2 regions of the Azospirillum sp. B2RO_4 genome follow, and region 2 is predicted to be linked to the other one. Evidence: predicted binding sites of a transcription regulator. Region 2 holds the regulator's gene; the other holds the start of a gene.
The links. The regulator PhoB, encoded in region 2, activates phosphate uptake and scavenging genes when phosphate is short. The targets are predictions, from matches to a motif close to TNTCATAAAACTGTCA.
Positions count from the first base shown of each region.

Region 1 (3,687 bases), on a different replicon from region 2:
GTTCCCGCCCTTGCGGGTCAAGGCCGCGCTGCATCCCGAAGGGCTTATCCTTTCACCCCATCGTTCTGCGGGCGTTCTCCCCGCGAAAAGGCGCCCTTACGGGCGCAGCAGGGCGGCGACCAGCAGGTAGGACAGCCAGGCGACGATGCCGGAGGCGGGAATCGTCAGCACCCAGGCCCAGACGATTCGGCCGGCCAGCCCCCAGCGCACCGCCGAGGTGCGGCGGGCGGAGCCGACGCCGACGATGGCGCCGGTGATGGTGTGGGTGGTCGACACCGGAATGCCCAGCCACGTCGCGCCGAACAGGGTGATGGCGCCCGCCGTCTCGGCACAGAAACCCTGATAGGGCTTCAGGTCGGTTATGCGCGACCCCATGGTGCGGACGATGCGCCAGCCGCCCATCATCGTGCCCATCCCCATCGCCACCTGACAGGCGATGATGACCCAGAAGGGAACGTGGAAGCTGTCGCCCAGCATGCCCTGGCTGAACAGCAGCACGGCGATGATGCCCATCGTCTTCTGCGCGTCGTTGCCGCCATGGCCCAGGCTGTAGAGCGCCGCCGACACCAGCTGCAGATGGCGGAACTGGCGGTCGACCGTGAAGGGAGCGGCGCGGCGCAGCGCCCAGGACGCCACCAGCATCAGGAACAGCGCCAGCAGCAGGCCGATGCCGGGCGACAGCACGATGGCGACCGCCGTCTTGGTGAAGCCGCTGGCGACGATGGCGCCGAACCCCGCCTTGGCGATGCCGGCCCCGGCGATGCCGCCGACCAGCGCGTGCGAGGAGGAGGACGGCAGCCCCAGCCACCAGGTGATCAGGTTCCAGCCGATGGCGCCGATCAGCGCCGCCAGGATCACCGCCGGGTCCATCACCAGCGGATCGACCAGCCCGGTGCCGATGGTGGTGGCGACATGCAGGCCGAAGAACAGGAAGGCGATGAAGTTGAAGAAGGCCGCCCACAGGACCGCCAGCTTGGGCGACAGCACGCGGGTCGACACCACGGTGGCGATGGAGTTCGCCGCGTCGTGCAGGCCGTTGATGAAGTCGAAGGCGAGCGCCACCAGAATGATGAGGACGATCGCCGGCAGACCGAGTTGCAGGGCCTCCATAGACCGGGCCTCAGACCTGATCGAGCGTGATGCCCGCGACGAGGTCGCCGACGTCGTCGCAGCGGTCGGTCACCGCCTCCAGCATCTCGTACAGCTCGCGCCGGCCGAGGAAGGCGATCATGTCCGGCTTCTCCGCGATCAGCGCCTTCAGCGCGTCGCGCAGCACGTCGTCGGCCTCGTCTTCCAGATCGGACAGCCGGCCGCAGAGATGGTCGATCCGCTCGGCGTTGCGGGCGATGGCGCCCAGGAGCGGCATCAGTTCCAGCAGCACGTCGGCCTGCTGGCGGATCAGGGCGACGAAGCGGCGCATCGGCTCGTCGAACACCTCGACGCCGTACAGGCCGGCATGGCGCGGCACCTCGTCCATCAGGTCGATGGCGTCGTCCAGCGCGTTGATCAGCGACAGGATGTCCGAGCGGTCGAACGGCGTGATGAAGGCGCGGTGCAGGTCGCGCCCTGCATCCTTGGCGATGCGGTCGGCGTCCTTCTCCACCCGCTTCAGCGCCGCGATTTTCTGCGTGCGGTCGTCCGGTCCCGCGTCCATCACCGCTTCCAGGGCGGCGGATGCCGCCACGATATGGCGGGCCTGCTCGACGAACTGGTCGACGAAGCGTTCCTCCTTCGGCATCAGCGAACGGAATGCGCGCAGCAGCATGGGACGGTGACTCGCCTGTATCTGGATAGGGGACTGGTGAGATTTCGGGCTGCTCTTACCACGCTTCGCGGTGCGGTGCAGCGGCGGGATGTCATGTAAACGCCATGAAAACGTCATTCGGTAGCAAAATCGCCACAGGTCGCGGCAGAATGCCGCTCTTTCCCTCCGCCGACTCGCGTCGGGTGCGGCAGCATGGAAAGCCGCCGGCCGCCTCCCCAAATCTCCGGAAGCCCCCTCTCCGACCGCAGGTCCTCCCGCATGACGCGCCCGACCGATCCTCTCCGCCGCCTTGGCATCCCGGCTGTCGCCGCCCTGCTGCTGAGCGCCGCGCCGCTGCACGCCCAGACGACTTCCCCCCCGGACGACCCGGCCGGCCGCTGCAGCCCCACCGTCTCGGCTGCGCTCGGCGCCTGGGACACCGGTCTGGCGGCGGCGGAGCGGTTCGGCGACAAGGCGGTGGCGGTGGCGCGCGAGAAGGGGCGGGAATATCTGCTGCCGCTGCTGGGCATCGACCCGAAGACGGCGCAGCCCGACGCCAGGGGCGGCGACACCACGGACGATGTCGGCCGCGCGCTGGAGGAAAGCCGCGACGATCCGCAGCGCCGCGCCGCGCTCTGCGCCGCCATCACCCGCGCGGCGGACGAGGCGAAATCCTCCGCCGGCGCCGGGCTGGACGCGCTGCGGCGCGCGCTCGACAACTGGCAGCTCTCGCCGCCCGCCCCCCCGGCACCGGCTCCAACCCCGGCCCCGCCGAAGCAGGACGGCCTGATCCGGACCTGACCGGCGGCAATCGCCGCCTCCTCCCCCCATGGGCAAAACCGCGTCCGGCGCAAGAGGGGATTGCCGAAGGTCCGGGCCGGAATTTGCCGCGTCAGACCCGCGAAACGGTCACAGGCGGAATAATTCGCCCCGCCCTATGTTGATGCCGGTATCGGCCGGTCCGCGGCGGATTGCGAAAACGCCGGTTGTGGCACCATCGTTGAATTGTCACAGCCGAACGTCATAGGCACCATTGTGGAAACCGGTCCGAAGGTCTAGTCTGTTCGTGTTCCCAACAATTCCCGAACATGGGAAGGTGCCATCCATGAATCTGCACAGTCTGGCCAGCGACATGGTGCAAACCGTCCTGGCCTGTGAAAAGGCGCTCCCCGGTCGGGCGAACGCCGACGAACATGATCTCGCCCGGCACATCCTGGTCGAACCCGACCACGCCTGGCACGTTTGCGAGACCTACGCCCGCGCCGTCCGCATTCCGGTCGAACAGCTCCCGGTCAGCCAGCTCCGCGGCCTCATCAGCGACATCGTCCTGTCGAAGCTTCCCCGTTACGACTGAGTTTCTCGATCCCTAGGGCCGGCACCGTATCCGGCGATGGCCGGAACGATCCGGGTTTTCCAATCCCGCACTTCAAGTTCCGTGGTGCCACCATGGCGATCGAGCTTCATTCCTTCACCGTAACGCTGGCCGTCGCGGATGCGACCGGCTGTGCCAGCGCCGCCGAACACCGCGCCCGAATCTGGAGGGCCGTGTCCGAGCTGTCGGCCGCCGTCCGCAATGCCGGCATGGCGACCGAGGCCCGTTTCCGCGGCCAGGACCGCCAGGGCCATGTCCTGTTCGAGGCGACCGACACCGGCGCCGCCTTCCTGCGCGGCCTGCCCGTTATCGCCAGCGTCGACGACGCGCGCAGGAACGGCGGACGCGTCCAGCTTCGCCACTGACGGGGCTGATTGTCTCCTTGTGGGCGATTATCGGCCGTCATCCCCGCGAAGGCGGGGATCCAGAAAGCTCCGCGGATAAGCCGCTGAACAGGCTGGATTCCCGCCTTCGCGGGAATGACGGCTGATAAAAGCTCAAGATCGACAGTCTCCCGGCCGCCGCCGCAAAAACGAAGGCCCGCCGCTCCGATCCGGGGCGGCGGGCCTTT
Region 1 covers NZ_CP118489.1:524,596-528,282, reverse strand. The annotation lists gene PWS46_RS25990 (inorganic phosphate transporter) at 97-1,110, opposite strand; gene PWS46_RS25985 (DUF47 domain-containing protein) at 1,121-1,765, opposite strand; gene PWS46_RS25980 (hypothetical protein) at 2,024-2,545, shown strand; gene PWS46_RS25975 (hypothetical protein) at 2,850-3,098, shown strand; gene PWS46_RS25970 (hypothetical protein) at 3,191-3,481, shown strand.
Region 1: a site for PhoB is predicted at 1,866-1,881, ahead of PWS46_RS25985 (DUF47 domain-containing protein). Genes of this name have one in related genera too.

Region 2 (3,687 bases):
CGCTCGTGTCGTCCAGCCCGGCCATGCTCCAGGCCATCTTCGGCACGCCGCTGAAGTGGGTGGTGATGCTGGCCCCGCTGGCCTTCGTCATGGTGCTGTCCTTCGGCATCCAGCGCCTGTCCTTCGCATCGGCACAGATGATCTTCTGGGCCTATTGCGGTGCCATGGGCCTGTCGATGTCGGCCATCTTCCTGGTCTTCACCGGGGCGTCGATCGCGCTGACCTTCTTCGTCACCGCCGCCACCTTCCTGGCGATGAGCCTGTACGGCTACACCACGAAGGCCGACCTGTCGAAGATGGGGTCCTTCCTGATGATGGGCGTCATCGGCCTGGTGATCGCCGGCCTGGCGAACATCTTCTTCCAGTCGCCGGCCCTGCACTTCGCGATCTCCGCCATCGGCGTGCTGATCTTCACCGGTCTGACCGCCTATGACACCCAGTCGATCAAGGAAAGCTACGCCGAGGGCTACGATCACGAGAGCACCGGCAAGCTGGCCCTGATGGGCGCCCTGACGCTCTACCTGGACTTCATCAATCTGTTCCAGTTCCTGCTGCAGTTCCTGGGCCAGCGCAACAACGACTGACCCCCGAGACGCCTGATCGGACAAGCATCGGACCAGGGCATCGGATCAAGCAACAGCCGCCCGGAAGCACCCGCTTCCGGGCGGTTTTCTTTTGGGCTTCTTCAGGTTTCCACAGTCACCGGGTCGCCGACCGCCAGCCCCAGCACCCGGTCGGCCCGCCCGCGGTTGACGGCGATCTCCGCCAGCCCGTTGGAATTCTCGTACCACAGTGGCTGTCCCGGCCCGACGGCACCGAAGGTGCGCGCTCGGGCGATGCGGGTTCCGGCGGCGATCAGCACCGCGTCGGCGGGCAGGGTGGATGCCCGCAGGCCGGTCATGGCGTTGCCGTAGACATCGACATAGACGATGCGCGGCAGCTCGTCCGGCCAGCCCGGCCGGTCGATGGCGGAGGCGGGAAGGGGGCTGCGCTCGACAGGACGGCCGGTGGCGAGGCTCGCAGCGACGGGAGCGAACAGGTCGCGGCCATGGAAGCTGGCGGACAGGTTGTCCGGGATCCAGTCGATTTTCCAGGCGTTTAGCGACGTTGCGCGGCGGGCGATCAGGGCGAACAGGCCGTTGTCGGGGCCGACGAACCAGCGCCCGTCGGCTTCCACCATCACCGGCCGCCGCTCGGTGCCGACGCCGGGATCGACGACGCTGAGGAAGACGCTGCCGGCGGGGAAGGCCGGGGCGTAGGCGGCCAGCAGATAGGCCGAAAGCTGCGGGTCGAAGGCCGGGGCGTCGGCGAACAGGTCGATGGCGGGGACGGTGGGTGCCTGTTGCGCCAACACCGCCTTCATCTGGCCGGTATAGGGGCCGGAGAGGCCGAAGTCGGTGAAGAGCAGGATCATGACGGGCAATCTCACCAGTGCCGCTGCGTTAGACCCCCACCCTAACCCTCCCCCGCTGGGCGGGGGAGGGGACAAGTGCATGTTTGGGAGAGCGGCGGCAGTCCCTCCCCCGCCCAGCGGGGGAGGATAGGTGGGGGTCTAACCTTGCATGCCCAACCTTCCCCTCACACCGACTTCGTATCCAGCGCGTAGCCCGCCGACCGCACGGTGCGGATCAGGTCCAGCTCGTCCTCTTCGTTCATCGCCTTGCGCAGGCGGCGGATGTGTACGTCGACCGTACGCGGCTCGACGTACACGTCATGGCCCCACACCAGATCGAGCAGCTGTTCGCGCGAGAAGACGCGGCCGGGATGCTGCATGAAGTGGCGCAGCAGGCGGAATTCGGTGGGCCCCAGATGTACGTCCCGGCTGTTGCGGCGTACGCGGTGGGCCGCCAGATCCATCGTCACGTCGGCGAAGGTCAGCACCTCGTCGGTCATGCCGGGGGAGGCGCGGCGCAGCACGGCGCGCATGCGGGCAACCAGCTCGGTGGGGGAGAAGGGCTTGGTGATGTAGTCGTCGGCGCCGGAATTCAGGCCGCGCACCCGGTCGCCCTCCTCGCCGCGGGCGGTCAGCATGATGATCGGGATGTCGCGGGTCTTGGCGTTGCGGCGCAGCTGGCGGCAGACCTCCAGCCCGCTCATCAGCGGCAGCATCCAGTCGAGCAGCACGATGTGCGGCGTCTGTTCGCCGGCGGCCAGCAGGGCCTCCTCGCCGTCGCTGGCGGTGGCGACGCGGAAGCCTTCCTTTTCCAGGTTGTACTTCAGCAGCGTCAGGATGTCGGCCTCGTCCTCGACGATCAGGACGAGCGGCTTGAGGGCCGCGTTCATGGTGGCTCCGTTCACAGCGCGCGTCTCGACGTTAACCGGCATGGCACAGCCTTTTCAACACAGGAGGGAAGGGGGGCGGGCATAGGGACAGCGGCTCAGCCATAGCGGCCGGTGATGTAGCCCTGGGTGCGCTCGTCGCGCGGGTTGGTGAAGATTTCCTCGGTGTCGTCGCACTCCACCATCTCGCCGAGATGGAAGAAGGCGGTGCGCTGCGACACGCGGGCGGCCTGCTGCATGTTGTGGGTGACGATGACGATGGTGTAGTTGGCCCGCAGCTCGTCGATCAGTTCCTCGATATGGGCGGTCGCGATGGGGTCGAGCGCCGAGCAGGGCTCGTCCATCAGGATCACCTCGGGGCTGACGGCGATGGCCCGGGCGATGCACAGCCGCTGCTGCTGGCCGCCGGACAGGCTGGTGCCGGGTTCGCGCAGGCGGTCCTTGACCTCCGCCCACAGGCCGGCGCGCTTCAGCGAGGTCTGCACCACCTCGTCCAGCTCGTCCCGTCCGGACGCGAGGCCATGGATGCGCGGGCCGTAGGCGACGTTGTCGTAGATCGACTTGGGGAAGGGGTTCGGTTTCTGGAACACCATGCCGACGCGGGCGCGCAGCTGAACCGCATCGACCGCCTTGCCATAGACGTCCTCGCCGTCCAGCGCGATCCGCCCCTCGACCCGGCAGCCCTCGACGGTGTCGTTCATCCGGTTCAGGCAGCGCAGGAAGGTCGACTTGCCGCAGCCGGACGGGCCGATCAGCGCCAGCACCCGGTTTTCCTGGATGTCGAGGTCGATGCCCTTCAACGCCTGCTTGGCGCCATAGAACACCTTCACCCCGCGGGCGGTCATCTTGGCGGGCAGGGCGGTGGCGGACGCCCGGTCCGGCTGCCGGTCGCCACGGGACCGCAGCTTCAGCGGGCTCGGGATGCCGCTTTTCATGCTGCCTGGAATGCTCATGGGGCGCTCACCACCGTCTCTCGAAAATCTTGCGCAGGATCACGGCCGCCCCGTTCAGCAGGATCAGGACGCCGAGCAGGATCAGGATCGCCGCGGAGGTGCGCTCGGTGAAGGCACGTTCCGGGCTGTCGGCCCACATGTAGATCTGCACCGGCAGCACCGTGGCGCTGTCGGTCAGCCCGTGGGGGATGTCGACGATGAAGGCGACCATGCCGATCATCAGCAGCGGCGCCGTCTCGCCCAGGGCGCGGGCCATGCCGATGATGGTGCCGGTCAGGATGCCGGGCATCGCCAGTGGCAGCACATGGTGCAGCACCGTCTGCAGGGGAGAGGCGCCGATGCCCAGCGCCGCCTGGCGGATCGACGGCGGCACCGATTTCAACGCGACGCGGGACGCGATGATGATGACCGGCAGCGTCATCAGCGCCATAACCAGCCCGCCGACCAGCGGGGC
Region 2 covers NZ_CP118485.1:2,757,615-2,761,301, reverse strand. The annotation lists gene PWS46_RS13300 (Bax inhibitor-1/YccA family protein) at 1-584, shown strand, start outside; gene PWS46_RS13295 (SAM hydrolase/SAM-dependent halogenase family protein) at 686-1,414, opposite strand; gene phoB (phosphate regulon transcriptional regulator PhoB) at 1,579-2,283, opposite strand; gene pstB (phosphate ABC transporter ATP-binding protein PstB) at 2,379-3,125, opposite strand; gene pstA (phosphate ABC transporter permease PstA) at 3,241-3,687, opposite strand, start outside.